One region of the Paenibacillus sp. FSL R7-0048 genome, then DNA from elsewhere that is predicted to be linked to it. Evidence: riboswitches for the same ligand, from Rfam matches in the RefSeq annotation. Region 1 holds a riboswitch; each other region holds the start of a gene.
The links. A riboswitch is a leader RNA that binds a small molecule or an ion and turns the genes downstream of it on or off. The one in region 1 is predicted to bind cyclic di-AMP.
Positions count from the first base shown of each region.

Region 1 (11,645 bases):
ATCTTATCTACTATAAAAGAATCAGGGTTCATATCAGGAAGTACCCGTTTTCCTTCAGCACTCATTAACCCCAGCTTTTCGAGGCGGCGGACACGCTCTTTATTCAATTCAGTCCAAGAGCTTCTTTTGCTTCGGGGAGAGAGTCTTTGCGCCAGCTCCGTTTCCGAAATTTTCTTTTTCACTCCATCGATCCATCCAAAACACAAACATTCCTCAACTACGTCCAAATATAGCAACGTTTCTGGGTTTGGCGTCATACTAACGAGTACCCAACAAGATTGTTCAGTCTTACAATTCTCCTGCAGCCAAACTCTTAAATCTTCTCTCGTTTTTACTGTAATTAGATTTTTAATCTCCATAATTAAAATACAATTTCCTTTCTAGGTATGGAGTGGAGCGTCTTGCCCATCCGAGATTAAATTGCTTTTGCAGGAACCTGATACCAAAAAAGAGCATAGTCATTCATGGTGGAAGCATGGCCTAACTGCCGTAACATAGTAGATACATTGCCTCTATGATAAGTCCCGTGATTGGCGACTTGCAACACAATTTCTGATAGGCGTGTTTGGCGGATTCCGGCGAATGGATTGTCAAGCAGAATGGTTTGCTCCAAATCGGATTGGTTGTGTAACCATGCTTTGTATTGTTCTGATAGATGGGCAAAGATATTTACGTATTCATCCACAGAATCTAGAATGCTCAAATTTAGCGGGATACTTTGTTGAAAAGCCTCTGGCATGGCAGTGCCTGTTAATACAAGATACCACATCGTATCAACCGCATAGATATGGCTAAGGGCATGAGCGATGGTGGGAAATGAGCTGTTCACTTCTTGACTTAGCACAGAAGGCGGGAGTTCCTTGATTCCCCCCAGGATAGTTTGGTTTGCCCATGTGTGGTATTTAAACATTTCTACTGGATAATTTGTCATTCGTACATTCTCCTTTTGAATGGTCATGGATTTGTTTTTTGTTACTGTAGTTAATATAAAAGAAGAAGTATGACATCAGACTGTCATACTTCTTCATAAAGTTTGAGTGTGTTTTGAAGCTGCTCTTTTAAAATACCTCGCAATGCAGGGGGTTCGAGGACTTCGGCGCCGCTGCCAAAACTCAGCAGAATGGACCAAAGCCAACGTGCTTCCAATGGCTTATACACAGGAATTCGCATCGTCATGCTTTTATCGGAATGAAATTCCTTGTCGACTTGATGAAACTGATCCAAAGCTTCTGCCAAAGCCTCAGGGTCTACCCGGATCACTATTTCCTCCACCTGATCTGCCCTGTTTGAACAGCCGGCCTCTTTGGGTACCTCATGTTGCGAATGAAAGGTATCCTGCGTCAGGAACAAATTCAGCATCCGGGAAAGTCGGAACTCCCTATAGTCCTGCCGAGCCCGGCAATAACCATAGATGTACCAGTTGCTATATTTAAAATGAAGCTTTACTGGTTCCATTTCACGGGTTGTACGTTCATTTTTTACACTGATGTAATCAAAACGGACAACATTTCGTTCCGCTATAGCCGCACGTAAAAGAGGAAGTGCGTCAGGATCCGTACGCCGGGTTTCAAGATCCACCGCGAGACTAGAGGTCTGTGGCTCCGTTCCAATCGTTTGCAGCCGTTCAATGGTTCCTTGCGTATGCTCATCTTCAAACACGGAAGAAAGACTGTTCAGTACAGTAATCAGAGAAGTGACATCATACGAACGGAGCAGGCTTTTATCCATTTTATATCCGTCCATAATGCCATATCCACCTTTAGTTCCCTGATACGATACGACCGGGATGCCAGCGGCACAAATCACATCGATATCTCTATAGATCGTTCGCTGGGAAACCTGAAACTCTTCAGCCAGCTTGGAGGCAGATAAAACTTCGTGGTTCAATAGCTTGTAGATCATAGAAATCAATCGTTCCAATTTCATGTGTGCATTCCCACCCATTAGTCCATTTCGTGTTACAGCGTGATTATATCATAGAATTTTTCGGGCAAATTTTGGGCGGGAGGAGTTTTGTTGTTGGCGATGAAGAAATATTCTATGACAGAGTCGATTAAATCTATTTACAGATTAAATCCGCAGGCTCGCCTGATAAATCATTAACAGAAATAATAGCATCGTTTTTTTTCACAGGTGGGGTCCAATATTGCTCATTCCCAGGCAGGTCATCGAACCATTCGGCGTCCTTTGGACAATCTAGAATCATAAATTTTCCGTATTCCTGATCTCTGGATTGATGGTATTTGAGATAGGCTTTTCCGTTATCAATGGCGAGAATTTCTATTTTTCCTGAGGTGTGGCTCATGGATAAGCGTACTCTTTTGCCAAGTCCTGAGGTTCTGGCTTTGGCTTCTTCTACAATTTGATAGACTTGCTCGAGCGGTAATACGAAATCCCGGTTTCCGGCTACGGGCCGGTTCACAAAGAAGTAGTAGGGTGTAACGCCAGCCCATGAAAGCCGGTCCAGTAGTTCCCCTAAAATAACGGGATCATCGTTGATGCCTTTGAGGATGGGGGTCTGATTTACGACAATTGCCCCTGCGTTGTGGAGAGCTTTAAATGCTTTTTTGGCTTCAGGTGTGATTTCACGAGGATGATTGATGTGCGCCATAACATAGATTCGTTTGTCTTCGGTAGAGTAAGTACGAATCAGCTCCAGCAGTTCTTCGTCTTCAGAGATCCGCATTGGATTAAATACGGGAATTTTGGAACCCAGTCTAATGATCTTAACATGCTCAATGCTTCTTAGATTTTCAATAATGGATCTTAGCTTCGGTGTGGAGAGAATTAAACTGTCCCCGCCCGTAAGAAGTACGTTGTTAATCTCCGGATTATTTGCGATATACTCCAAGCCCGGAGAGACATCAGCCATCGCCTCTTTCACGTCATTTCGGAACAGACGCTTACGGAAACAGTAGCGGCAATAAGCCCCGCAGACCTCGGATACAATCAGCAGTGCAGTTGTTCTATACTTGTGCTGACAACCAGGTACCACATAATTCGTGTCCTCATCGGAGGCGTCCCAGCGCCCATACTCCAGCAGTTCACCTTCGTTAGGAATAACCAGCTTACGGATGGGATCATTTGGATCATCCCAGTTAATCAAAGACAGATAGTAGTCATTTACACGAAAAACAAATTTGTCCGTAATTTCTTTCAGATTCTCTTTTTCCAGCTCAGACAACATAGCTATTTTGTTAATATCCGTGAAGTACTTTACCTTTTGCACGTACATCTCTCCTTTGTCTCGTAGTGTGAGAAATGAGGGAGCCTTAGTGTCAAAGGCCAATCTACTGCCAGCAGGGTCCAAAAAAGCACAAAAAGAGACCCTTAGCAAGGGTCTCTGGTTATGTAAATAACATGAAAAGCAGACCCATCCACTGCTGACGAGGTTAGCTGACGGACTCGGGTAAGATGGTACCCTACATTCTAATGCTCAATGATTCGCCCCAATTAACTGGTTCCCCCGCTTTTCAACTGTAAAAGTTGGAAATTAAGCGTAGATAAAGTATACCCTATCAAGTTTTGAAAAGTCAAAAGAGAATCCTAGATTCACTTTCAATTGCTAGCGCTACTTCCGCCGAGTAGTTTAGGCAACAGCGTTAGCAGCTTCTCCCGGGTTAACGCATCACTAGAGTTCCATTTGCTTCCGTCGAGCAGATAAACATGTCCCTGACGTACTGCTGGGAGATTGTTCCAAAGTGAACTGTCTAGTAATCGTTCCATCGCAGCTCGCGAGTCTTTGCGTTCCGGAATGAGCATGAAGATATGATCTCCGGCGTAGGCAGGCAGTCGTGTTGGATCAACTTCGGCGAACCCTAACTCTTCGTCCAATATGGCCTGGATCTCTTCGGTCGGTTGTAAACCACATGGGGCATAAAGCGCAGTGGAGAATCCGGACATTCCCATAGCATACAGATGATCTCCATGATCATAGACCAAAGCAGAGGCGGTTTCTCCAACTTGGAGGGTTGTCGTGTAAAGCTGCTGCCACATGGCAGCGTTTTTGATTGTGAATGACTCCAGCCATGCTTCGGCTTCGCGCTGTTTACCTAGCCAACTGCCTAGTGTCCGCATTCGTTTGTCGAGAGATGCAAATGAATCAAAGGTGAGTGTCGGAGCGATACCAGAAACTGCTCTGTAGGCTCTTTCATCACTATTTGCCAAAATGATCAAATCTGGGTTTAGGGAAGCGGTCAACTGCGGGTCCAGTGGAAACCCGACGTTGGCGAGCTTCTTAAGCCGATGTTTATAGACGCTGTTCCGGGCGAACGCTTCATCTCCACCGATAGGCTTTACGCCTAACGCGAGAAGGTCGCCAAGTGTTTCGCCATGATAGACAATACGTTTCGCTCGCTCTGGAATCTCCACCTCATGACCCGTCCAATCCTTGACGGTAAGCTTACGACCTTTCTGATGTGCATATTGTCCGGGTGTAACTCCGGTTTTTTGCCGAAAGCGGCGGCTAAAATAGTATTCGTCCGAGAAGCCGACCAGTCTGGCGATTTCCCGCAGTGGTTCAGTCGATTCCTGCAGGAATCGTTTGGAATGATTAATGCGCAGATCCGTCAGGTATTCAAGCGGCTTTTTACCCGTAAGCTGCTGAAAGATCGGTGTATATTGCCAGATTGATATTCCCGCCAGTTCAGCTAACTGCTTCACGGTGATACTCTCTGTATAATGCTCCTGAATGAATGTTATGGTCTTTTCTACGGATTCCGTAGGACTTGGCAGGTGTTTGGAAGGGTAATTATGCTCAAAAAGTAGCAGCAGCAATTCTTGGAATTTTAATTGTCGCTTGAATTGTTGTACATCATCGGTGTTATTCCTGTTCATGAGCAGGTCTTCGACTAGTCGGATTACCTTGGTGAACGGGTGCACAATTAACTCCCGTCTGCCGGAAAGCAGCTCTCCAGAATATCGTTTAGGATCCTCGGTTGTATAAATTGCTGTAAAGGTGATGAGGTAATAATACAACGTCAGCTCCTGGTTGTCCGTACTATAGGAGATTCCAGGAGATAGTAGATAACATTTATCCGTACTTAGTATCACGCTTTGATCATCGAGGTTCAATTGTCCGTTCCCTCCAGTAAATATGAGAAGGGTATAGTCCTGGGTTGTACGCGTTATAGAGCTTGAATCGGCAGCTTGAATCATCAGTTCGGCCTCGTTTAGCTGAAATAGCAGAGAGTGGAGTGGGGGGCAGGACGATGATGTATGCAGCATGGGTTCAGCCTCCGTTCATTTGGTGAGAATGATTATCAATGAATTCATTGTATATAAAAAAAAGAAGCATATCAACAGCTGTTGACATGCTTCTTGCAGTTTTTTATCAGCCTTGTGTTAAACTCTTCATCACAGAAGGTTAATTCATATTCAATAGCTGTGGAATTTCGCCAAGCAGCCATTCTCTTGTTGTCGCATCACTTGAAGTCTTCATGATGTCTTGTGTATAGACATATCCGTTCTTGACGGCAGGAAGGCTCTTCCAGATAGGGCTCTTTAATAGATTCTCTGTGGATTGTTTTGCTTCTTCTGCCACTGGAGTCAAGAGGAATATCCGGTCTCCGGCATATTCTTTCAGGACTTCCATGGATACTTCCTGGAACCCTTTACCTTCATCAAGGATCGTTTGAATAGCTGGAGTTGCCTTGAAGCCATTCTCCCCATAGAGTACCTGGGAAAGTCCGGTTGCAGCCATTATAAACAGTCTGTCTCCTGGATAATAAGTGAAGACCGCAGCCGTTTCGCCCTCTTTCATGCCTGCGGATTTCAATTGCTTCCACATGTTCTCTTCAGCGGTTTTATACTGCGCAAGCCATGCTTCTGCTTCAGTCGTTTTCCCAACAATTCCACCAATGTCCAGCATACGTTCCTGGAGTGGGGCAAAGGTATCAAATATTATAGTGGGTGCAATTTTGGAGAGCTGTTCGAAATCAGCTTCATCTGTGCCCGCATAGATGATCAGGTCAGGCTGAAGCTCCAATGTTTTTTCCAGATTGATAGGGAAGCCTACATCCTCCACACCTTGTAATTGATCTTCAAAAACCTGGCCTTCACCCATAGAAAGAGGATAACCTACCGCCTGCACACCAAGTGCGAGCAAATCGCCATAAGTTTCTCCAGAATAGATAATTCGCTGCGGATTCACCGGAATCTCTACAGTATGCCCTATGTAATCTGTATAGGAGCGGGTAGTCGCTGCTGCTTCATCTGTACTGCTATCTGAGGGTTCTGCTGAAGGTACCGCGGTTGCAGCGGAAGAGTTCCCGGTTTTGTTCACCGTACTATTGGCAGAGGATTGTTCCTTTGAGTTTCCGCACGCCAGTAGCAATGTACTCAGCAAAAATAGTACACATACCACAGCGAAGGACTGTCGTACCTTGTTCATATCTTATTGCCTCCCTATTATATGTAACGACCACCAATAATGATAATCATTCTCGATTAAAATATATCATAAATTAAAGCCTCTTTTTACTCAATGGACAAAAAATAACCCCGTAATTTGATTTGTACAATCAAGTAAAAAGGATGTGTTTAAAATTATTTTGAATTATTTTTAGCTGCTTGGAAAAATACTCTAAATAACAGCAATCGAGAGAAAGAGAGGGAGCTTGTCTTCATAATAAACTTGGCAAAGGAATCCCTTGAAGCACATAGGATTGTGGTGTTTTTTTGAATCTGATTACTGTTATGTATTAAGAAGTTCAGGTGATGAAAAAATCCAGGTTTGTCCACATTGATTGTAATCGTTATCATTACGTGGCATGTTATCTACCGTGCTTGACGTCAGTAGAAGGGCTTTGTTATGGTTTTTATAGTCAAACGCAAGCCGAAATAGCTTTTTGTAGAATATGCAGAAGGTTTTGCGTAAGATATTCTAACCAAACATAATACGAGGGAGATGGTTGATTGTGATCAAAGGAATTATTTTTGATTTTGACGGAACGATTATCGACACGGAGACTGCTTGGTACACCGCATTTAACGAGGCTTATGCAGAATATGGAGTGGATCTGACGCTTGAACAATATTCCACCTGCATCGGCACGAGCTTGAACAGTTTTAATCCTTATGAATATTTAATGACTGATCTTAAGCTAGCGATTGACAAAGAAGAGTTCAGTAAGGCTGTTAAACAGAGACACAGCAAACTTATGGAGCTTGAAACAATACGACCAGGCATTCAGCATTATCTTGATTCCGCCAAAGCAGCTGGACTGCGCATAGGGCTGGCCTCAAGTTCTTCACTGGAATGGGTGGGAAAATATCTGAATCAATTGGGTATTCGCGAGTATTTCGAATGTGTTCGGACTGCCGACCATGTGGCAAAAGTGAAACCAGATCCGGAGCTATATAACCAAACGTTAGCTTGTCTTGGAATCACAGCTGATGAGGCGGTTGCTATCGAGGATTCACCGAATGGATCTAAGGCAGCGGCAGCAGCTGGCATCCGTTGCATTGTGACGCCTAACGAAATTACTAATTTTCTTGAATTCGATAAGCAGCACCATAAAATTGATAATCTAAGTCTTCTTGAATTTGATCATGTAGTTACTCAACGTTGCTTCGTATAGAGAAACCGAGAAACTAAGTTCAAATTAAAGGGGGATACCAAATTGAGAGCCGTACATTTTGGAGCAGGCAATATTGGCAGAGGTTTTATTGGGCCTATGTTGTCGGACTCCGGTTACAATGTTTGTTTCGTCGGAAGAAATAAGAGTAAAATTGCCCAATTGCAAAAACGTGGGCAATATCCTGTCACCCTAGCTAACAAGAACAGGGACAGCTTTATTGTTGATAATGTTACTGCAATCAATCTGAATGATACTGAGGACGTTACTAGAGCTATAGCAGAAGCTGAAATTGTGACAACTGCCGTCGGAATATCCGCTTTAAAAGATATTGCTGAGACCATTGCGCAGGGCATCGAACGAAGGCTTGAAAATAGCAGAAATCTCAACCCTCTTCATATCATTGCCTGTGAGAATGGGATTGGAAGCAGTCAGAAGTTGAAAAAATCAGTTTATCGGCATATGAAGCAATCCTTCAAGGAACTTGCTGACCGCAATGTCGCTTTTCCCAATGCGATGGTTGACCGGATTGTACCTATGCAGAAAAATACAGATTCACTTGAAATCCTCGTTGAACCCTTCAGTGAGTGGGTTATTCCCCGCAGTGGGATGATTGGTAACTACAATGAAATTAAAGGCGTCCATTATGTGGATTCGCTGGCGCCATACCTCGAACGGAAGCTATATACTGTGAATACAGGTCATTGCAGTGCAGCCTATTTTGGATACCTGGAAGGTTATACTAGCATTCAAGAAGCGATGTCTGATCCCGAAATCAGAGCTCGTGTTCACGGGGTGCTTAAGGAAACAGGGGCCTTATTGGTGCATTTATATGGCTTCAAGCCCATAGAACATGACCGGTATATAGAAAAGATGATGGAACGATTCACTAACCCCAACTTTAACGATAAAATTACACGTGTCGCCCGCTCCCCGCTTCGCAAGCTTTCACCTAATGATCGACTCGTAAAACCGGCAATGCTTGCTCATGAACTTGGTTTTGAGACTTCACATTTAGTCTCAGCTATTGCTTCTGCACTTTATTTTGATCATGAAAAAGATCCAGAAGCCTTACAGCTTCAAGCGGACATCCGAAACCACGGGCTAAGTGAAGTCATTGCTGCACAACTAAAAATCCCCACGGAGCATCCGCTTCATGGTCGCATTATTTTGGAGTCCAACAAATTACGCGCGAGATATCCTCATAGGACTAGAATGAAGACAATAAGCGTCAGGGTACCCTACTTTTAATATAAAACGATGGTTATAAACCTATAAAAGAGTGTTCTCTGCTGGATGGGCAAGAACACTCTTTTTATAGGTTACGAAGTTCTGTAAGTGTCCCTAATCCAATTCAATACGCAGAACAACCGGAGTCTCACTTCGAACCGAGGTCGTTTTTATAACCAAGGCTTCATCGGTTCTTTCCCATGCAGGTTGTTCCTCAAAACCTAAGATTTTGATCTGTTTAATCATCCCATGGAAGTGCGCAGAGTTTTCTTTAAGGGATTTGATTTGCACTATTCCGTTGTTTGGATAGACAAGAACAGTAGCGTAAAGATAACTGCCTTTTACCGTAAAGCGAATATCTTCATTGGTGAAAATTTTTGTGATCCCATCTGTAAACTGACCTTCAACAATCTCCGTAGGGCCTTCCCCGAAGGTGCGCCAGTAGGTCGTATCATAGATTGCTTCACCATTCACCTTTAGCCATTCTCCGATGCCAAGCAGAATCTCCTGATCCTGAGCTGGAATGCTGCCGTCCGCTTTAGGACCTATATTCAGCAGCAAGTTGCCGTTTTTGCTTACGATATCTATTAGATCTCTGATAATTTCTACGGCAGATTTATAATCATTTTCCGGAGTATAACACCATGAATTTTTAGCAACTGCTGTATCCGTTTGCCAGAAATAAGGTTTAAGCCCGGAGAAATGACCTCTCTCAATATCTGGGATTGCTGAGCCAAACATGAAGGCATCATGCTTATAATTGATTGCAACCGGAGTGCCCCATTCCTCTCCCTTATTGTAATAGTAAGCGGCGAACTTTTTGAGATAGGGTTTGAAGGCAGCTGTATGAATCCACCAGTCAAAGTAAAAGATTTTCGGCTGATAATTGTCTACCAGCTCGCAGCAGCGAATCAACCAATCCTCCAGAAATTCTTGATTAGGTGGGGAGCCGAATAAATCGTGATGATCGGGTTCGGGCATAGATGGCCAATAGAAATCTCCACATACAAGCGGTTCATGGATATCGGAATCAAATTCCTTGCCATGAGACAGGAAGAACCAGTGCTCAGCCCTATGGGAAGATACACAAAACTCTAATCCCTGCTGCTCAAAAGCGTCTTTCATTTCCCCGACTAAATCCCGCTTAGGACCCATCTCATATGTGTTATAGTGAGAGTAAGCGCTCTTATACATTTGAAAGCCGTCATGGTGCTCTGCAACAGGCATCACGTATTTGGCACCAGATAATTTGAAGAGATTGGCCCATTCCTCAGCATTGAAATGCTCAGCCTTGAACAAGGGGATGAAATCTTTATAACCAAAGGTTTTATGCTCGCCATAGGTAGCAAGATGATGTTCATATTCCCGTGAACCCTGGATATACATATTTCGGGGATACCACTCATTGGCGAAAGCCGGAATAGAATAAAGGCCCCAATGAATGAAAATACCAAACTTAGCGTTCTCATACCACATAGGCACTTGAAATTGACTTAGTGAATCCCAATCGGCTTTGAATCTTCCAGTTGCGATCGTATCTTCGATTACTTTTAAATATTTGTTTTTATCCACCATTTTGCAATCATCCTTTCAAACGTTTATTTCTACTTCATTGTAGTGATTGGAGGTGGAAATCAAAATGTAGGACATTAACTTTTAGATGTACAAAACTAACCTGATAAGGCGGAGTAAGGGATGGATAACCATGTTTTGCTTACAAATTATTTATCCAATTTAAAGGTTGATTTATTTATGGCTGATTACAATCTTTGTGGCCGTGACTGGAGAGATCTTGACTACACACCTGACTATAGTAAATTTTATTTTATTTGCGATGGGGAGGGTTGGTTAAAGATTGGGGATCGAGAATATTATCCGAAGCCTGGTCAGCTTTTTTTGATGCCTGAGGGAGTTAAGCAATCTTATTCTTGCATAAGTGATCAACCCTTTGAGAAGTATTGGTGCCATTTCAGCGCAAAAGTCGGAGACATTAATCTATTCAAAATGTTAGAGTTAAGTCATGTATGCAGAGAAGTAGATCCTCATGTAATCCAAAAGATTTTCAGCAGCCTAACGAGTCATATGAAATCTGATGCGGTGTATGCTCATTTATTAGCCAAAAGTAAGTTAATGGAGTTATTTTCTTATTTTATTATGAACATAGAAGTAGACGAAATCACCTTTAAGAATCTGAGCTCGATCGAAAAATTAACGAAAGTATTAACGTACATAGACGCTCATATCGAGCGAAATATCACCATACACGAGCTTGCCGAGATTGCGTACATGCATCCCAACTATTTTATCCGGCTATTTAAACAGCAAATCGGAGTTCCACCCATTCAGTATATCACCAGAAAAAAGATAACTAAGGCCAAGGAGCTATTGAGGGGGACGCAAAGTTCTGTCGGTGAGATTGCCCATGATCTTGGTTTTAGCGATCTCTATTATTTCTCCAAACAGTTCAAAAAAAATGTAGGTTTAAGCCCTTCGGAATTCAGACAAGGAACAGTAGCTGTGAAATAAATAGAAGAAGGCCGTCCTGTGTGGTAGAAACCAACCAGAGACGGCCTTTTTTATAAGTGGAAGAGATTAGAGCAGTGAGACAGTGAAACGGAAGATGTACGGGCGATTAGCCGGCAGAGTGAACTCTTCGTGGGTTGGTGCGCCCCAGCTGTCGTCCCCGCCAACACCCATTTGCTTGTAGTTGACTCTCAGTACGCTTTTGTTTGAGACTGGCAATTTATAGACGTGGTCATGGGCTTCCAGTTCCTCAGGCTTCCAAGGCAGGGCATTAATTTCGATAGGGTTTGCACTTTCAAAATAGAACCCTGATCC
Region 1 covers NZ_JBBORF010000001.1:2,634,095-2,645,739, forward strand. Annotated here, with positions in the region: gene NSQ91_RS11435 (YdeI/OmpD-associated family protein) at 1-359, opposite strand, end outside; gene NSQ91_RS11440 (DinB family protein) at 416-931, opposite strand; gene NSQ91_RS11445 (helix-turn-helix transcriptional regulator) at 1,015-1,926, opposite strand; gene NSQ91_RS11450 (KamA family radical SAM protein) at 2,060-3,235, opposite strand; cyclic di-AMP (ydaO/yuaA leader) riboswitch at 3,367-3,510, opposite strand; gene NSQ91_RS11455 (AraC family transcriptional regulator) at 3,559-5,226, opposite strand; gene NSQ91_RS11460 (ABC transporter substrate-binding protein) at 5,366-6,391, opposite strand; gene NSQ91_RS11465 (HAD family hydrolase) at 6,918-7,580, shown strand; gene NSQ91_RS11470 (mannitol-1-phosphate 5-dehydrogenase) at 7,623-8,828, shown strand; gene NSQ91_RS11475 (alpha-L-fucosidase) at 8,922-10,382, opposite strand; gene NSQ91_RS11480 (AraC family transcriptional regulator) at 10,503-11,333, shown strand; gene NSQ91_RS11485 (glycoside hydrolase family 2 TIM barrel-domain containing protein) at 11,400-11,645, opposite strand, start outside.

Region 2 (8,685 bases), 1.3 Mb from region 1:
CTGAAAAAGAGAAATTAGCGATCGATTACGATCTGTTGCGTAAAGACATCCAAGAGAAAACTTATGCAGATGAGCTGAAGAAAGACATTCAGTTGGCAACTGACGCAGGCGTGACAACTACGCCTTCGCTCTACATTAATGGAGTGAAAACGGCTGAACCTTTCGATATTGAAGCGATTACATCTGAAATTAACACCGCCGCAAAAGCAGTGGAGGCAAAGTGACAAAATTCCTATCTTTTTGCAAGCGTAACTGCCTCTATCTGGCCTGGTTCGTCTCTTTGGTTGCTGTAGCTGGTAGCTTGTATTTAAGTGAAGTCTTGAAGTATGAACCTTGTAAGCTTTGCTGGTTTCAGCGGATTTTTATGTATCCGCAGTTATTTTTGTTGGGAATTGCCACTTTCCGTGGAGATAAGCGCATCATTCCTTATGTGCTTCCATTAAGTTTGATTGGTGGCAGTATCTCAATCTATCATTATGCGGAACAGAAGATTCCAGCATTAAGTAAAGTTCTACCTTGTACAGTTGGTGTTCCTTGTAATAAAGATTACTTGAACTACTTCGGATTTATAACGATTCCTTTGTTAGCTTTAATAGCGTTTGCTCTAATAAGTCTCCTTCTTTGGTATGGACGTAGGGAAGAAGAAGTGATTGAAGTAGATGCTGAGGAGAGCTTAGGATTTTAGTTTTTACTTTGGAAGTTACAAAAAAGCTGAAAAGGTATTAAAATCACGGGCTAGAGGGATAATTGAAGATAATGAAAGAGAGCATCCAATAAGACGCTATATTTGAGCTTATTGGATGTTTTTTCATTCTTTTTTCATTTTTTTCAACGCTTTACTGTAGGCACTTTGTAGACTAATATTAGACCTTGTGAGAAGTTGAATATGCGCTGAATTTTCTTAGGAAAAACGGGGGAACCAAACTTGGCATTCATGCCAATGGGGTGAATCGGAACCGGGTCGAACAGACCTCTACCGTAGGGCTATAACCACAGCCCGAATCCGCCAGCTAACCTCGTAAGCAAGGTGGGAAAATGACCATGCATAAGCATGCGGATCATTTCCGTATGCTTATTTTTGTGTCTGCATTTATGAAATCCACCGATGAAAACAGCGCACGGAAATTCCGTTTCAGCTCCCAAAGAAAGGAACTGTATCCACCATGGTAAGCAAGGTAAAACGACTATTGATCGGACGTCCGATGAAGTCGAATGAACTCGATCATGAAAAGTTATCCAAGGTTAAAGCACTGGCTGTTCTGTCTTCTGATGCGCTCTCGTCTGTAGCCTACGGAACGGAACAAATTCTGATTGTACTAGTGGCTGCCGGGTTTACTGCCATCTGGTATTCCCTGCCAATTGCATTAGCCGTATTGGGCCTGCTGGCCATCCTGATTTTATCCTATCGGCAGACGATTTTTGCTTATCCGCAAGGAGGCGGAGCTTATATCGTAGCCAAGAGTAATCTTGGTATTCCGACAGGGCTGCTCGCTGGGGGTTCATTATTGGTGGATTACATTCTTACCGTAGCGGTTAGTGCCTCGGCAGGGACGGATGCGATCACATCGGCTTTTCCAAGTCTTCATAATCATACTGTTCTCATCGCTGTATCTGTTATCGTTTTATTAACAATCATTAATCTTCGCGGAGTGACTGAATCGGCTTCATTTATCGCAATTCCAGTGTATTTGTTTGTGGTTTCGATTGTTGTTCTGATTATCTCCGGTATCGTTAAATATGCAATGGGTGGCGCGCATGCGAATGTTCCTGAAATAGGCAGCGCCGTATCTAATGTAAGTTTGTTTCTACTATTAAAAGCGTTTAGCTCTGGTTGTTCAGCCCTAACGGGGGTTGAGGCCGTATCTAATGCGATCCCAAACTTTAAGGCACCGGCTGAGAAAAATGCAGCCAAGACGCTAATGATCATGGGACTTATCCTTGGCTTTATGTTTACCGGAATCACTGTGCTGGCATATTGGTATGGGATTGTGCCAGATGAAAAGGCTACGGTTGTCTCTCAGATCGCTGAATCGACCTTTGGCCGTGGCGGATTGTACTTTTTCATTCAAGGGATTACAGCAGTGATTTTGTTCTTGGCAGCTAATACAGCATATTCAGCGTTTCCGCTGCTCGCCTTTATGTTTGCAAAAGATAAATATCTGCCACATGCATTTATGGTCCGTGGTGACCGCCTGGGCTTCTCAAACGGCATTATTTTTCTAGGAGTTATGTCTATCATACTTGTGACTGCATTCCATGGGAATACGGAAGGTTTGATTCCACTATATGCGGTAGGCGTGTTCATTCCTTTTACCTTATCCCAACTGGGGATGATGGTGCATTGGATCAAAACAAGACCCGCTGGATGGGTGAAAAGATTTGTAGTAAATACCATCGGTATGCTGACTACATTGACGATTACGCTTATATTTATCATTACTAAATTCTCGAGCGTATGGATGGCATTCATTTTCTTACCTGCTGTAATGTTCGTGTTCCACCGTATTCATAAGCATTATTTGAATACTGCGGATCAACTGCGTATATGTCCGGCTACTGATAAACCTGTAATTAAAGGAAGTACTGTAGTTGTTCCTGTTGCAGGGGTTACACGTGCTGTATTACATTCCATCAGCTATGCGAAGTCTCTAACAGATAATGTTGTTGCTGTGTATGTAGGCTTTGATGAAGAAGACATTCATAAGATGGAGCAACGGTGGGAGGAATGGAATCCAGGTGTACGCCTGATTGTTCTTCGTTCCAGATATCGTAGTATCATTCGTCCGTTAGTGAAGTTTATCGATACGGTAGAGTGGAAGACCGCTGCGACGGATCACATCACGATTTTGATTCCACAGTTTATTACCAAACATTGGTGGCAAGCCGTGCTTCATAATCAGACCAGCTTTTTAATCCGCTCGTATCTAATGAATCAAAAGGACGTTGTAGTAGCGACTGTCCCGTATCATTTAAATAAATAAGTAGAAGATTAAAGATGAGGTTATATCCGGAACGTTCGGAATATAACCTCTTTTGTATTTTATATGAAGGAAATTGTTGCAAATCCACAGAATTTGAAATTTATATGTTGACACAGAGAATGAGAATCAATATCATTTAAAAGTGAAGCAGAGGTAAAGGTCACCTTTGAATATCAAAGCAGTTACATATAGGAGGGTTTTTAATGTTTTGGCTTAACAGAAAAAGATCAGGAAGCATGAAAGTGACGATGAGCGGACTAATAGTGATGACGCTAATACTTTCCGCTTGTGGTAATAATAATGCTGAAAGCTCATCAAATGCAGGAACAGCGCCTACAACAGCGCCTACAGCAGAATCTACAGAGGCACCTGCTGCACCTAAGACGTTAACAGATGCAATGGGTCATAAAGTAACGATTCCGGCTAATCCACAGCGCGTTCTGGGTTCATATTTGGAAGACTCTTTGGTAACTCTGGGTGTAACTCCAGTAGCTCAATGGTCAGTTACAAACGGCGTTCAGGATTATCTGGCCACTGAATTGAAGGATGTTCCTACAATTAGTTACGACCTTCCGTTAGAGGCTGTAACCAGCTTTGCTCCGGATCTTATTATCATCCCATCGGAGTCTTCTGTTCAGAACGGGATTTACGATCAGTTGAATAAGATTGCACCCACTTATGTAATTGGGGATGAACTAAATCAAGATTGGCGCAAATCGTTGCTTAAGATGGGTGAGATTTTGAACAAAACCCCTGAAGCAGAAAAAGCCATTAAAGATTATGATGTTAAAGCAGCGGCTGCGAAAGAACAGCTTACAGGAGCTATTGGACAAGAGTCCGCGGCTATTTTATGGTTGGTGCAAAAAAACTTCTATATTGTAGACGAAACCCGCAGCAGTGGAGCTGTATTATATACAGACCTTGGCGTAACGCTGCCTAACTTAGTAACAGAGATCCCAGTAGGAACAAGAGCAACTTGGAATCCGATCTCACTAGAGAAGCTTTCTGAGCTGACCGCAGATCATATTTTCCTTGTAAATAGTGATAAGACTGAAGGTTCGGAAATCCTAGATAGTGCAATCTGGAAGGGCATCCCAGCTGTAAAAGCTGGAAATGTGCATGAAATGAGCTCAACAAGCAGCTGGCTTTACAGTGGGGCGAACGCTGGCAGCAAAATCATTGACGATGTGCTAAAAAGTCTTGTGAAATAAAAGTCGTAATTCACCATGAATGAGACTGATCATTTCGGTGGGGAAGGGCGTGCAGATCAAGTATCTCGGGATACAAAGATCTGCACCATTTTTTTATAAACCAATCCCATAGTACGGAAAAATCGTTCCTGCAATTGTACAACATAAATATTTTTGCGATAATGAGAATGATTGTTGTTATCATATAAACCATTGTAACTATTGAATAAGGAGACGACTCATGGTTTCACCCTCAGATTTCGCAAATCGTATTAAAAATGAACCCAAAAAAGCTCTACATACCCGACCGGCAGCTGCCATTGGTATTCTTATTTTTGGACTTGCTGCCATTGCCTTCGGATTGGCACTTTCGGTCTCAGTGGGTGCGGCAGATATCAAGTTAGCTACGGTATGGGAAGCTATATTTCATTTCAATCCAGATTTACAAAAACATCAGGTGATTAGAGAACTGCGATTTCCACGTGCTATTGCTGGCGCCTTAGTCGGTGCTTGCTTCGCAGTAGCAGGGGCTATCATGCAGGGGATGACAAGAAACCCGCTTGCGGATTCAGGGCTGTTAGGTTTGAATGCAGGAGCAGGGGTAGCGCTGGCCATAGTATTTGCTTTTGCACCCTCACTCTCATTCACTTCACTAATGTTGTATTGCTTTATCGGTGCCGCTGTGGCCTCTTTTATCGTATTCGGAATCGGTTCGCTTTCTTTTAATGGCCTGACCCCCTTGCGATTGACATTAGCAGGTTCGGCAGTTAGTGCTTTATTGGTTGCTATTAGTCAGGGAGTAGCTATTCTTTTCAACTTATCTCAGGACATAGCCTTCTGGTTAGCTGGTGGGATGGGTGGAGCTAGCTGGACTCAGATCAAGATTATATTCCCTTGGGTGGCCGTAGCCTTAATTGCAGCGATGATGTTATCACGATCCGTCACATTGCTCAGCTTAGGAAGAGAAGTTGCGGTTGGTCTGGGGCAGCGGACAAGGTTAGTTCAATTGGCATGTATGATTGTTGTGGTTATCTTAGCTGGAAGTGCGGTTTCAACGGTTGGCCCGATTGCTTTTATAGGACTAATTATTCCACATGTTACACGTTATTTCGTTGGAGTGGACTACCGCTGGATTATCCCTTGCTCGGCAGTTCTAGGGAGCTTATTGATTATCTTTGCAGATATTGCCGCAAGAATGATAAATGCACCTTATGAGACACCGCTAGGAGCTTTAATTGCCATCATCGGCGTACCGTTCTTTATTTATTTAGCGAGTAAGCGGAAGGGGGAGCTGTAATGCCCAAATTAACCCTTACTCCAGATGAAAAAGAACGCCGCACACGCGCCTTAACGGTGTTAGTGCTCCTTGCTATACTGATCGTCGTTGTGTTTATAGTCAGTATGAATACAGGGTTTATGCGTCTATCCCCACTAGAGGTATTACATACACTCATGGGTGATGGAACACATCAGCAAAAGCTTATTTTATTTGATTTCAGATTACCCCGCATCGTAATTTCATTGTTAGTTGGAGCGGGCTTTGCAGTATCGGGCTGTATTCTACAAAGTCTCGCACGTAATGCACTCGCAGAACCGGCTACGCTGGGCATAAGTGCTGGTGCAGGTTTTGCGGTAATCATTTTTATCTCGTTTTTTCCGGCTACAACAGCAGCTCCGGTATTTGTCTTGCCTCTCCTAGCGCTTGGTGGGGCTGGCCTGACCGCAGCTTTAATCTATATTCTTGCCTACCGGAAGGCAGATGGTCTGTCTCCTACAAGGCTGATCCTTATCGGGATTGCGGTCGCTGCAGGAATCAATGCTTGCCAGCTTGTATTGGCACTTAGGCTTGATCCTAATAATTATCAATTTGTAGCTACTTGGATCGCCGGGAAAATATGGGGTGGGGATTGGAGATTCGTCCTTGCTTTGCTGCCTTGGATCGCGATTCTGTTACCGTTCGCCTTCTATAAAGCCCGGGTTCTAAATGTATTGAATCTAGGGGACCATACTTCATTAGGTCTAGGAATGCGTGTGGAGAAGGAACGTATTCTCCTTCTGGTAACAGCCGTAGCGCTTGCCGGCTCCTGCGTCGCGGTAAGTGGAGGTATTGGCTTCGTCGGCCTGATAGCACCACACCTGGCTCGCAGGCTGGTGGGACCCCGTCATCAGGTGTTATTACCTGCTAGTGCTTTGACAGGGGCGCTTCTTATGATTACCGCTGATACCATTGGTAGATGGGTATTGCAACCTGCCGAAGTTCCTACTGGCATTGTGGTTGCGATTATTGGCGCACCTTACTTTTTATATTTACTCGCCAAGTCGAAAGCGTAAATTAGTTCATACTTAGGAGCATAGCTCCATAAAACTTTTAAGGGAGTTGTAGATCATGTCAGAACGTTTGAATACAGAAGAATTAAGTATTGGGTATGCTGAGGCTACTATAGTTAAGGGATTGAACTTGTCTATCCCTACGGGGAAAATCACCGCACTAGTGGGCGCTAACGGCTCCGGTAAATCTACAATCCTCAAAACGATGGCCCGGATTATGAAGCCGAAGAGTGGCACCGTAATGCTGGACGGCAAATCGATCCATAACTTTTCAACTAAAGAGGTTGCTCGTCAGCTAGCGATTCTACCGCAGAACCCAACGGCTCCTGACGGTCTGACGGTATCTGAGCTGGTCAGCTATGGTCGTTTCCCTCATCAAAAAGGATTTGGCACGATGACCGCAGAGGATCGCAACATCATCTCCAACGCCATCTCTGTTACGGGCATGGAATCTTTTCATGATCGCCCTATTGACCGTCTCTCTGGTGGACAACGTCAACGCGCTTGGATCGCTATGGCGTTGGCTCAAGAAACAGATATTTTATTCCTTGACGAGCCTACAACGTTCCTAGATATGGCGCATCAGCTCGAAGTTCTTCAACTTTTGCAAAAGCTGAATGAGGAAGAAGGCCGTACCATTATCATGGTCGTGCATGATTTGAATCATGCTACTCGTTATGCGCAGCATATGGTAGCGATTAAGTCCGGTACTGTGGTTAGCGAAGGCTCACCTACTGAGGTTATGACACCAGATGTATTGCGGGAAGTGTTTGGAATTGAAGCGGATATCGTTCCGGATCCACGTACGGGTGTGCCACTGTGTCTTCCTTACGAGCTTGCTGCCTATAAAGCTGTGTAATTATCATCTAAAATCATACAACGAACAGGCTCCCGTCATTGACAAGGGAGCCTGTTCGTTGTTACAGTTGTGGTTGCCTACAATTTCATAATAACTCTTTAAAATAGATCAAGGACCATCATTTATACATGGTTAAAGGAGCATGAAAACATGAATATTGACAAAATTCAAGATGATCTAGAGCAGCTAATGACCGCAGGAATAGTGAAAAGTCATGAGAATTTAAAAGATCACGTGTACACTAAAATGGGCGGCAAAGCTGATATTTTGGCTGCACCAGCTACTTATGATGAAATTCAAAAGATCGTTACATATGCAGAACAAAATGGGATAACCCTTACGGTACTTGGGAATGGCTCCAATGTGATTATCCGTGATGGAGGGGTACGTGGAATCGTTCTGCAAACAGCAGGACTTACCGAAATGGGAATTCGCGACAATCTCTTATATGCGCAATGTGGTGCCAAAATAATTGATGTTTCCAGATATGCGCGTGATAAGGAGCTTACGGGTCTTGAGTTCGCCTGTGGCATTCCAGGAACAGTTGGTGGAGCGCTCTATATGAACGCAGGTGCTTATGGCGGTGAGATCAAAGATGTCCTGCATAGTGCACTAGCTATAAATAAGAACGGGCAATTGGTAACTCTGCAAGGAGATGAGCTGCAATGGGGATACAGAAAAAGTGTATTCGCAAGCGGTGAGTATATTGTACTTGAGGCCAAATTTGCTATGACTTCCGGTGATGTTTTAACGATCAAGGCAAAAATGGATGAACTAACTTATTTACGTGAATCGAAGCAACCGCTTGAGTATCCATCCTGTGGGAGTGTATTTAAGCGGCCTCCAGGCCGTTTTGCAGGTCAGTTAATTCAAGAGAGCGGCTTACAGGGTACAAGAATCGGCGGTGCTGAGGTATCCAAGAAGCATGCGGGATTTATTGTGAATGCAGATAATGCAACAGCCAGTGATTACATCGGGCTAATCCACCATGTAAGAGCGACTGTGAAGGATAAATTCGGTGTAGAGCTGGAAACGGAAGTGGAGATCATTGGAGAAGAATAAATGATAAGCAAAAAGAGCCCGCAGATCACTGTGGGCTCTTTTTGCTTATCATAATCATGTTCGTTTAATCTACTGAAAGGGTGTAATTAGCTCTGTCCGTAGTTATTTCTGCCTTGCGGTCGGCTAAGTCTACGATTTGAAGACCTTCAACAGCTAAATCATAAGTGGATTGTGGCAGGGATACCAGTTCACCATCGGCGTTAAGTGTGCTGCCAAAACCTCTTAATATCAGTGCACTTCCAAGATATTCATCAATTACGTCGTC
Region 2 covers NZ_JBBORF010000001.1:3,892,408-3,901,092, reverse strand. Annotated here, with positions in the region: gene NSQ91_RS17390 (DsbA family protein) at 1-224, shown strand, start outside; gene NSQ91_RS17385 (disulfide oxidoreductase) at 221-685, shown strand; cyclic di-AMP (ydaO/yuaA leader) riboswitch at 880-1,039, shown strand; gene NSQ91_RS17380 (APC family permease) at 1,164-2,981, shown strand; gene NSQ91_RS17375 (iron-hydroxamate ABC transporter substrate-binding protein) at 3,185-4,192, shown strand; gene NSQ91_RS17370 (FecCD family ABC transporter permease) at 4,413-5,468, shown strand; gene NSQ91_RS17365 (FecCD family ABC transporter permease) at 5,468-6,502, shown strand; gene NSQ91_RS17360 (ABC transporter ATP-binding protein) at 6,558-7,358, shown strand; gene murB (UDP-N-acetylmuramate dehydrogenase) at 7,509-8,420, shown strand; gene NSQ91_RS17350 (hypothetical protein) at 8,485-8,685, opposite strand, start outside.
Region 2: it holds a riboswitch for cyclic di-AMP, as region 1 does, so the genes downstream of both, NSQ91_RS17380 (APC family permease) here and NSQ91_RS11450 (KamA family radical SAM protein) in region 1, are expected to answer to the same signal.

Region 3 (11,645 bases), 3.4 Mb from region 1:
TCTGGGCTCCTTGGTGTGGTCCTTGTAAAATGCTCGCTCCAATCTTGGATGAATTGTCCACAGAGCTCGGAGACGACGTGAAAATTGCAAAATTGAATGTGGATGAGAATCCGGAAACGGCTTCCCGTTTTGGTGTTATGAGTATCCCAACTCTGATCTTCTTCAAAGATGGTCAACCGGTAGATAAAGTTGTGGGACTGAACTCCAAAGAATCCCTGAAAAATATCGTAGCAAAACATCAATAATTGATAGATGCTACTGTTCGGGCCTCGGCCCTGCCACTCAGCGCCTTCGGTTCATTCCGGAGGCGTTTTGTGTGCTGAATGCCAACTAATCATGGGTCCAATTTAGCTGGAGGGGATCATTTTGGACAATATCCGCAATAAACTGGCACTACTACCCGATCTGCCTGGCTGCTATCTGATGAAGAATCAGGAAGGCACTATTATTTATGTGGGCAAAGCGAAGGTACTTAAGAATCGGGTACGCTCTTATTTTACAGGCAGTCATAATGGTAAAACGCAGCGGCTTGTCGCTAATATTGCTGATTTCGAATACATCGTTACGTCCAGTAACATGGAAGCGCTCATTCTAGAGTGTAATCTGATTAAGAAACATATGCCGCGTTATAATGTGCTTTTGAAAGACGACAAGACGTTTCCTTATATAAAAATAACGAATGAAACTCACCCGCGCCTTGAGGTTACACGCCGGGTGATTAAAGATAAAGCAAAATATTTTGGCCCTTATCCTAATGCTTATGCTGCTCAGCAGACTAAAAAGCTCCTAGATCGTATGTACCCGCTTCGTAAATGCGGCGTGATGCCAAAGGAGGTCTGTCTTTACTATCACATGGGCCAGTGTTTGGCACCGTGTGAGAAGGAGGTTCAGAAATCCGAGTATGAGCAGATTACGCAGGACATCGCTGCTTTTCTAGGCGGAGGTCATGAGGCGGTCAAAAAGGATTTACAGCAAAAAATGCAGGAAGCTGCTGAGGAATTATATTTTGAGCGGGCGAAGGAACTGCGGGATCAGATTATCCATATCGATGCATTAATGGAGAAGCAGAAGATCAACACTACAGATACTAAGGACCGGGACGTATTTGGTTATGCTGTAGACAAGGGATGGATGTGTGTACAGATTCTGTACATGAGACAAGGGAAGATGATTCAGCGCCATTCCTCCGTGTTCCCGTTCTATGGTGAAGCCTACAGTGACTTTATGTCTTATGTGACGCAGTATTATAGTGATAATCCCGCTTTGCCGCAGGAGATCCTGCTGCCGGATGTGCTCGATGAGGAGTCTCTGGCTAATAAAGAGACTAAACCCGAGATCGCCATAGCTGCTCCAGCAGAAGCGGATTTACAACAGGGTGAAGATACTCCTGAATCGGCTGAAGAGGCTGAGGTACGTGCGACGGCGGCGGAGGAAGCTGCGGCAGCTGGGATCGTGGATGCCGCTGGCGGCGCCTCCATTCTGCAGGAGTGGCTGGGCATTAAGGTGCTTGTGCCACAACGCGGTCTTAAGAAGCAGATGGTTGGCATGGCTTGCCAAAATGCAAGAGTGGCTATCGACGAGAAATTCCGGCTGATTGAACGGGATGAAGAGCGTACCTCTGGAGCAGCGATCAGCTTAGGCGAGAGCTTGGGGCTTGAACGCTTGAGCCGTATTGAGGCGTTCGATAACTCGAACATTCAGGGGACTAATCCGGTCTCAGCGATGGTTGTCTTCATTGATGGTAAGCCTGCACGAAAAGAGTACCGTAAATATAAGGTTCGTACGGTGGTGGGTGCGGATGATTATGGAACGATGCGCGAGGTCATTCGGCGGCGATATGAGCGGGTATTGAAGGAGAATCTTCCGATACCGGATCTTATCGTGGTCGATGGAGGGAAAGGGCAAATCTCCTCTGCTATTGATATTCTGGAGAATGAGCTGGGATTATTCATTCCGGTCTGCGGCCTTGTTAAGGATGATAAGCATAAGACGGCTCAGCTTTTGGTTGGAGATCCGCCAGAGCCTGTCGCGCTAGCCCGGGACAGTCAGGAATTTTACCTTTTGCAGCGGATTCAGGATGAGGTCCATAGGTTCGCGATCACCTTCCACCGTGAACAGCGCGGGAAGTCCATGGTTACCTCCAAGCTGGACTCTATACCTGGTATAGGTGAGAAGCGCCGTAAAGCGCTGCTAAAGCATTTCGGATCGCTTAAGAAAATTAAAGAAGCCTCCGTGGATGATTTCCGTACACTTTCTATTGGAGAAAAGCTGGCAAAACAAATTCTTGATGCGCTCAAGGATGAAGAGCCAACCTCATAGCAATGGTGACAAAAGAAAAAGGGTATCAAAGCAGCGACTAAAGCGGCTTTGATGCCCTTTTTTAATTTCATTACGTCTTCACATTAGTTTAAATCAAAGAAGAAGGCTCCACCGGCTTAGGCTTCTGTGGTGGATTAAATCGATAGACGATGTAAGCGACTATGAACGGCATAATAATCGCGAAGATACCCGCGCCTACATTTACGCTCTCCTTCATAAAGATCAGCGTAGCGCCCATCAGGATGCTGTCAAACACGACGTGGCTGAACATGACAGCAATAAACCCGTAACGAAGGAAAATATAGCTGAACAGCAGCCCGATTACAGTCAGCTCAATGGGACGGGAGCTGATGGGATAGATCGGATATAACGTATGGCCAAACGCCCAAACCAGTGTGGTGATCAAGCAAGCGATAAAAGTGTTCCGGAACACCTTTTTCAGCATAGGAATTCCGAAAAAGCGATAAATGGCTTCCTCAGATAAACCAGCGAGCCATGCGACGATAGGCAGAAGCCAAGCATATCTCATGTTATAGGGAGATTGGGTGGCGTCTGTAGTAGACCAATTGTGCAAGGTAAACGATAATATGATGAACATAACCGTCTGCACCCCTAGCAGAACGAAAGCCCAGATGTATCCAGCCCGGATACTGTCCAACACATATTGTCCATAGCCGGGCTCTTTGGCGCGGGGCCAAGGGTTCATGCCTTCCTCTTTTCGCCATAGGCCATTGCCGCCCACTAAAGAGAAGTAGAGCAAGGAGGACATCAGCAGGCTGTACAAAGCATAAATGATAAACATAATGACAGAGGTAATCTGTGCTTCTAGCCCTTCGCCCGTTGATTCAGGAAGCATATTATAGGTGCTGATCATCATGATTACAAAATAGGCTGAGCTTAGGAATACTCCACGTTTAAAGGAAGTATGCTCTCTTCTAAGAATACTGTAGACGAGTGCCAGAATTCCTAAAATCAGTGTGGGTATACCGTAACCGAATAATGTTAGCTTTTCCGCTAAAGAGGTCTGTCCTTGTACGTAGGAGGTATGCCAAGCTGGTGCAGTGAATCCGGCATTAAAGCTGGATACCTGCTCTCCACTGAAATCAAAATAATAGTGCAATAAGGATTCGCCGACCTGAACAGTACTATCCGTATACACTAGCCCATGGCTTCCTGTATTCGATTCAATTTGTAGCTTGGCAGGATTTACTTCCCATTCCTGAAGCCAAGGACGAGCAAGATTCTCCTTCTGCGCTAGAGTGAGGTCAGCTCCCTTGTCCTCTTTTGCACCAACGGAAGCGATGCCTGGCCCCTCTTCGGAGGTAACTTTTGCAGCCTTTGAGAAAGCGACAATCTTACCGTTATACATATTGAGGTCAACGATGATTTGCGGCTCTTGCTCCGCTGAAGGAGTAAGCGTTGCCCGAAAGACATCAAAAGGATATTTTTGATCCAATTTTTTCTTGGTGTAGTCCTCCACAAGCTTCTCGCGAGACATATAACCATAAAAGGAAGAGTCCGTCTGGTAAAGTACATTCCATTGATCGTTTGGTGCTTCGGTGTAGTTGAGCTTTTGTTCTGCAAATAATATGGCTTGGTCACGGGCTTCTGCCTTGCTAATGACGGTGGTATCTTCACCTGTAGGGCTACTAAGCAGTGAAGGGGAAATCTGAAACATAATAAATAGAATAAGACCGATAATGCCCGAGATGATGAGCCTCTTGGAGAGGGCACGTTGCTGTAAGGGCTGGCCGACGGGATTCATGTAACGCCTCCTTGTTATGTACTGTGACAATGTTATGTTCCATTATAGTATTAGTGCCTGGTTGGTTACAAAAAACATTATATGTTCTTTTTATGGGTAATAGAGATAGTATAGAATAGTCATGTGAATTTATACCATGAATTTTATCGTGTTCATTTCTGCACGAATGATGAGAATCGGTGTAATTGCAGGGAAAACACGGAAAAGTGATGAGAAAAGGCACTCCTTTTGATGCAGTCTCTTTAAACCGCATTTTTTCATGTGAATGAGCATTAATTGTGTCTTTGTGAATTCACTAAATAACGTATATAATTTGTATGCAATTGTATAGTAGCCGAATTTCTGGTGAAAACGGGGGAACCATAAGAAGTGATGAAAAGTGGAGTGTACACGATAAATGGCACTTTCATCAGGGGTGAATTTCGTTCTGGGAACGAATAGGGCAGCCTGCACAGTCCGAATCCGACAGCTAACCTCGTAGGCTAATTTACTGCAGGAACCAAGTCAGCATTGGTTTTCCAGTGCTTTTTTTGTTGGAATTTTTGATAAGAAGGTGAGCAAAGTGGCTTCACAGTTTCGCAGGATTTCTGAATTTAAGTTTCTGAAGCTCTCGCCGCCGCAGATACTGGTGCTTGGTTTTGCATCGATCATTCTGATAGGGGCCTTGCTGCTTATGCTGCCCATCTCAAGCACAAGCGGGAATTCCGTGGAATTTATTGATGCATTATTTACTTCAACGTCGGCAACCTGTGTTACAGGGCTTGTTGTGCTGGATACCGGAACTTCGTTCACCATTTTTGGGAAAACCGTAATTATGATTCTGATCCAGATCGGCGGCTTAGGTTTTATGACCATGGCCACTCTATTTTCACTGGTGTTAAAGCGTAAAATATCTTTGCGGGACAGGCTAATCCTACAGGAAGCCATGAATCAAGGCTCTATGGAAGGAATTGTGCGACTGATCCGGAGAGTCCTCATATATTCTCTTGTCATAGAAGGCTGTGCCGCTGTGCTGCTGTCTATTCGCTGGGCTTTTGATATGCCGTTGGGAAAAGCGATTTATTATGGCATATTTCATGCGGTGTCTATGTTTAATAATGCGGGGTTCGATATTTTTGGGGATTTTCGCAGTTTAACTGATTATGTATATGATCCGCTTGTGAATATTATTGTGATGTTTCTGATTGTCTCCGGCGGGATTGGTTTTATTGTAATGTCAGATCTGGTGGAGTTTCGGGTAACCCGCAGGCTGTCTCTACATAGTAAAGTTGTCCTGTCCACCAGTACAGGGCTGATTCTGATCGGAGCTTTGGTTATTTTTATATTTGAGTTTACTAACACTCGTACCCTGGGTTCACTGAATTTCGGCGGTAAAATATTATCGGCCTTCTTTCAATCCGTGTCTCCCCGTACGGCTGGCGCGAACACAGTAGATATTGCTGGACTTCGGCAGGCTACACAATTTTTTATAGTGATTCTTATGTTTATTGGTGCTTCTCCGGGCTCAACGGGCGGGGGGATTAAGACAACAACCTTTACGATGATGATTGGTGCTGTAATTGCTATGCTGCGTGGACGGGAAGATGTTGTGTTGTTCCGTTATCGGCTGGCTCAAGAGCGCATCTACAAGGCATTAACGATCACGCTGCTGGCTTTGTTGTTAATCGCCTCTGTGTCGATGATACTCTCCACAACTGAAGACAGTAATTTCTTGGCAATCTTGTTTGAGACGACCTCCGCCTTTGCTACGGTAGGACTGACTATGGGGCTAACTCCGGAACTGTCAGCGATCGGTAAGATTCTACTCTGTCTGACGATGTTTGCAGGTCGGCTAGGTCCACTAACCTTAGCGTATGCACTCGGTCCCAAACAGGGTAAACCACTGTATAAGTATCCGGAAGGTAAAATAATTATTGGATAGGAGTTAATTAGAAATGAAAGCACAGCAATTTGTAGTAATCGGCTTAGGTCGCTTCGGTTCAAGCCTGGCGCTTGAGCTGATGGAAATGGGCTACGAGGTGCTCGGCATTGACCACCATGAAGAACGCGTGGAGGAAATGAGCGATCAGCTGACGCATACGGTAGTAGCAGATGCTACAGATGAGGGAATTATGCGCTCGCTTGGTGTACGGAACTTTGATTGTGGGATTGTTGCGATTGGTGACAATATGGAGAGAAGCATTCTGGCGGCCATTTTGTTGAAGGAGATTGGAGTCAAGCAAGTGGTGGCTAAGGCAATCTCTATCCTTCATGGCCGCGCACTGTCGCGGCTGGGGGTTGATCGGGTTATTTTTCCGGAGCGGGATATGGGGATTCGTGTGGCACATCAGCTGGTGACGCCCAATTTGCTGGATTATATTGAACTGTCCAAGGATTATAAAATTGTCGAGCTGACCGTACCGTCCTGCATGAACGGCAGAAGCTTGTCTGATTTAAATACAAGAGCTAAATATGGCTGCAGTATTGTTGCCCTAAATAGGGAAAGTGGAATAATCGTCGCTCCAACTGCCCATGATTATTTAAGTGAAGGCGATGTTATGGTACTCATTGGTCCTAATGAAAGTATTGACCGTTTTGAGAGTGAAGTTGTGAACCAAGAATCATAGGAAAAGAAGCTGACTCAAAAGTAGTGAATTCTACTTGGGGGCAGCTTCTTTTTTATGGAGTAAAGAGTAGGAAAAGTAATGGATTTCACTATGCCATATGGCTATAGACCACGCGTAGTGTTCTAATATATTGGTTTGTGCGGTGGACGAGTTGTTAGGTGTGATATTCGTACGGCTGTAGTAGATGATTTGTGGTATCTGTGACGGTGGAATATGGGCGATATGCGTTCTTTGTTTGTACGATGTACAGAGTGGGTGTGAACTAATTAGGGAAAACCTCCCTAAAAATAGCCGCTATTCGCTCTAAATGAACGACATCAGGGAATTCCTCCCTAATAAACAGTGGGATTCCTTTATTAGTTACTGAATCAGCCGAAAATTAGGGAAGTTTTCCCTAATTTTAAGTCTGCTGAACAAAAATCTCTAAATTTCAGGGAGAAATTCCCTAATTACGCTATAAGTACTTCACTTATTACCTCATTTGGAGATCACTAGGTGCGCCCTTGATTCATTTGGTCCGGCTTTACTGCTCACGTTCTGTCAGAAACATCTCTTCGGTAACTTGCACCAGACTGCGAGCCGCCGTGCTCATGCTTCCATCGTCACGGTAGATCAGGCAGGTGGTCCGTTGAGTCTGCTCCAGCTCCTTGATATGTAAGGACACCAGCCCGCCGCCGTTCAGCAGTTCTGGACGCAGATAAGACTTTGGCAGCAACGCAGCCGCTTTGACAGTCGGAAGCAGCCGTACGATGGCTTCGAAGGAGTCAATCTCCATGCGCACATCGGGATCAATCCCGCAGCGCTGGAATAGATCGTCCGTCAGACGCCGGTACCAGGTCCCCTTTGAGAAGAGAATCATAGGCAGCCGGGATAGATTATCCATGGTTAGCTTGGAAGATAAATTTAAAGGATGCTGCTCTGAGACGACCAGTCGCAGTTGATCCTCAAACAGAGAAATGCAGCGTAACCCGGGTTCTTGAATAGAGGAAGCGATCAGACCTACATCTGATTTTCCCTCACTAACTGAGGATACGATCTCATGCGTTCGGCCTGTGATCAGCTTCAGCTCTGCGGTCGGATATTTATCCATATAAGCGTTTACCAGCGGCGGAAGCGTGGTCTGCAGTGAGGTAAGACTAGCCCCCAAGGTGACAAGCCTTGGCTCCCCCTCTTTAAATTTGGAAAGGGCTTCCAGAAACTTGGAACGCTGCTGCCGTTGTTCAAGCGCATAGGAATAAGTGAGACGCCCAACCTCGGTTAATTCCAGTCGTTTGCCATAACGATTAAACAGTGCGACCCCCAGACGTTCCTCGAGTTTAGAAATTTTGCGAGACAAGGCGGGCTGGGATAGATTGAGCTGGCGTGAGGCCCGGTTTAAGCTGGAATGTTCCACAACTGCTGCAAAAACATCTAAATCGTCAAACATAATTGAGTTCCTCTCCTAATGCGATGTACGATCAGTAGTGATGAAATTCATAGCCGTAAGAGTAACTGTTCTTATTACATAAGGAAAATCAGGTTATGTCGGAAAATGTTGTTTTGCTAAATGAGAATTATTATCATATAAAATCTATTCTTATGCGTTTATTGTATAACGTTTAATAATTAGATTGCAATTCCCTTATAAGCGAAAAAAGAGTAACATGAAAAGTGACACAAGATATTCACATTTTGTGAAAAATAAAACTAAGTCCGGTAAACTCTAGGATAACGGTAAATTAAGGAATTATGTCATTGGATTGTCAACGTTATCCTGTGTCAAATGTAGTTCCGGCGGTGAATACCCATTAATGAAAACGCTGTTTTAATCGGAAAGGGGTTACTTTGTATGAAAGGATTTTATTCCAGAAAGATTCATTCCTTGCTAGGCGTTATCCCACTTGGAGCCTTCTTCATTGAGCACATGATGACGAATTTTGCGGCTGTAGAGGGTGGCGCTTCCGGTTTCACTGACAGCGTGTTATGGCTGAACAGCCTGCCGCTCGTTTTCTTCCTGGAATTGTTCGGTATATGGCTTCCTCTGCTGTACCATGGGGTATACGGACTTTATATTGCGTATCAATCCAAGCCGAACTTGAACCGTTTCAACATTGAAAGAAACTGGCGTTATACCCTGCAACGGATTACAGGTATTGTTACCTTCATCTTTATCGTCTGGCACTTGTTCCAAACACGGGTTCAGGTGGCGGTGGGTAATGTGGAGCACGAAGAATTAGGCGGTCTGATGCATGATATCGTGACTCAGCCACTTCTGCTGACACTGTATATTATCGGTATCGTTGCTGCATGCTTCCACTTCTCGAACGGTCTCTGGTCTTTCTTGATCAGCTGGGGAATTACCGTAGGTCCACGTGCACAGCGGGTATCTTCTTACCTCTGTCTTGGCATATTTGTATTAGTAACTTTCATGTTCCTGATTTCGCTGGTTACTTTCCGTGACAGTGAATTTCAAACTGCAGCAACCATTGCCCAGTCCATAAAGACCTTCATTTAATTTAAGAATCCTTTCTGATATTTTCGATAAAAGGAGTGAACTATCATGGCAACATCCGATATCATTATCGTGGGCGGCGGCCTGGCCGGCCTGATGGCTACCATCAAGGCAGCGGAAGCTGGTGCGCATGTCCATTTATTCTCATTAGTTCCTGTAAAAAGATCACACTCCGTATGTGCGCAAGGCGGCATCAATGGCGCTGTAAATACCAAAGGTGAGGGCGACTCCCCTTGGGAGCATTTTGATGACACCGTCTATGGCGGTGACTTTTTGGCGAATCAGCCGCCGGTTAAGGCGATGTGTGAAGCTGCGCCAGGTATCATTCACCTTATGGACCGGATGGGCGTTATGTTCAACCGTACGCCGGAAGGCCTGCTCGACTTCCGGCGTTTCGGCGGAACGAAGCGGCACCGTACAGCTTTTGCCGGCGCGACTACAGGCCAACAGCTGCTGTACGCGTTGGATGAGCAGGTGCGCCGCTGGGAAGCTGAAGGTCTCGTAACTAAACGCGAGAACTGGGAGTTCCTTTCAGCTATCATCGACGACGAAGGTGTATGCCGAGGCATCAGTGCCCAGAATCTTAAGACGATGGAGATTGAGACTTTTCCTGCGGATGCTGTTATTTTGGCAAGCGGCGGGCCGGGTATTATTTTTGGCAAAACAACGAACTCCGTAATTAATACAGGGACAGCCGCAAGTGCGGTATACCAACAGGGCGTACATTATGCCAACGGAGAATTTATCCAGATTCACCCAACGGCTATTCCGGGAGATGACAAGCTCCGCCTGATGTCGGAATCGGCACGTGGCGAGGGCGGCCGTATCTGGACTTATAAAGACGGGAAACCGTGGTATTTCCTCGAAGAAAAATATCCGTCCTACGGTAACTTGGTGCCGCGCGATATTGCTACACGTGAAATTTTTAATGTGTGTGTGGATCAAGGGCTGGGCATTAATGGCGAGAACATGGTGTATTTGGACCTCTCTCACAAGGATCCGAAAGAGCTGGACGTGAAGCTTGGCGGGATTATTGAAATTTACGAAAAATTCATGGGGGATGATCCCCGTAAAATACCAATGAAGATCTTCCCGGCTGTGCACTATTCTATGGGCGGCATGTGGGTTGATTACAATCAAATGACGAACGTTCCGGGTCTTTTTGCAGCCGGAGAATGTGAATATCAATATCACGGAGCGAACCGTCTAGGCGCCAACTCTCTGGTATCTGCTATTTACGGCGGTATGGTCGCAGGACCAAAGGCTGTTGAATACATTAAAGGCCTGAAGAAATCATCGCAGGATATCTCTTCTTCCGTATTCGATAGCTTCCACAAAAAGCAAACGGACAAATATGAGTCTCTATTGGCAATGTCAGGGACAGAGAATGCTTATGTGATCCACAAGGAACTGGGCGAATGGATGACCGCTAATATGACCGTGGTGCGGCACAATCCGAAGCTGGAAGCGACCATTGGCAAAATCAAAGAGCTTAAGGAGCGTTATCGCAAGATCAATATGAATGATGCATCGCGCTGGAATAACCAAGGTGTGGCCTTCACTCGCCAGCTCTGGAATATGCTGGAGCTGTCCGAAGCGATGACACTTGGAGCGCTTATGCGCAATGAGAGCCGTGGTGCACATTACAAACCGGAATTCCCGAATCGTAATGATGAGGAGTTCTTGAAGACCACAAAAGCAGCCTGGACTGCAGAGGGTCCACAAATCTCCTACGACGAAGTGGATGTCTCGCTGATTCCTCCACGGGTACGCGATTATTCGAAGGATTAATGCTTTCCAGAAACAGAATAGCTTGCGAGGCAAGCTTCATGAAATAAAATCAGGCAATTTTAGGAGGGAACCATTATGGCGGAAACAGCTGCAGCTCCCAAAAACGTAAAGTTTATCATCACCCGCCAGGACGATCCACAAAGTTCATCGTATGTCGAGGAATTTGAACTTCCTTATCGTCCAGGTATGAATGTGATCAGTGCTTTGATGGAAATTCAGCGTAACCCTGTGAATGCCAAAGGTGACAGCACAGTTCCCGTATGCTGGGATTCCAACTGTTTAGAAGAAGTGTGCGGAGCTTGCTCCATGGTGATTAATGGCAAACCCCGCCAAGCCTGCGCTGCACTTATAGACAATCTGGAGCAGCCTGTACGAATTGAGCCTATAAAGACATTTCCGGTGGTGCGTGACTTAGTCATTGACCGTACCCGGATGTTCAATGCACTAAAAAGGGTGAAAGCATGGATTCCGATTGACGGTACGTACGATCTTGGACCGGGACCGCGGATGCCGGAGAAAAAACGGCAGTGGGCCTATGAATTATCCAAATGTATGACCTGTGGCGTATGTTTGGAGGCTTGCCCGAATGTCAACGAAAAGACGGATTTCATCGGACCGGCAGCCATTTCTCAAGTACGTCTGTTCAATGCTCATCCTACAGGTGAAATGAACG
Region 3 covers NZ_JBBORF010000001.1:6,029,694-6,041,338, reverse strand. Annotated here, with positions in the region: gene trxA (thioredoxin) at 1-245, shown strand, start outside; gene uvrC (excinuclease ABC subunit UvrC) at 367-2,319, shown strand; gene NSQ91_RS26715 (CPBP family intramembrane glutamic endopeptidase) at 2,408-4,084, opposite strand; cyclic di-AMP (ydaO/yuaA leader) riboswitch at 4,407-4,584, shown strand; gene NSQ91_RS26710 (TrkH family potassium uptake protein) at 4,647-6,005, shown strand; gene NSQ91_RS26705 (potassium channel family protein) at 6,019-6,690, shown strand; gene NSQ91_RS26700 (LysR family transcriptional regulator) at 7,214-8,116, opposite strand; gene NSQ91_RS26695 (succinate dehydrogenase cytochrome b558 subunit) at 8,519-9,184, shown strand; gene sdhA (succinate dehydrogenase flavoprotein subunit) at 9,230-10,972, shown strand; gene sdhB (succinate dehydrogenase iron-sulfur subunit) at 11,048-11,645, shown strand, end outside.
Region 3: it holds a riboswitch for cyclic di-AMP, as region 1 does, so the genes downstream of both, NSQ91_RS26710 (TrkH family potassium uptake protein) here and NSQ91_RS11450 (KamA family radical SAM protein) in region 1, are expected to answer to the same signal.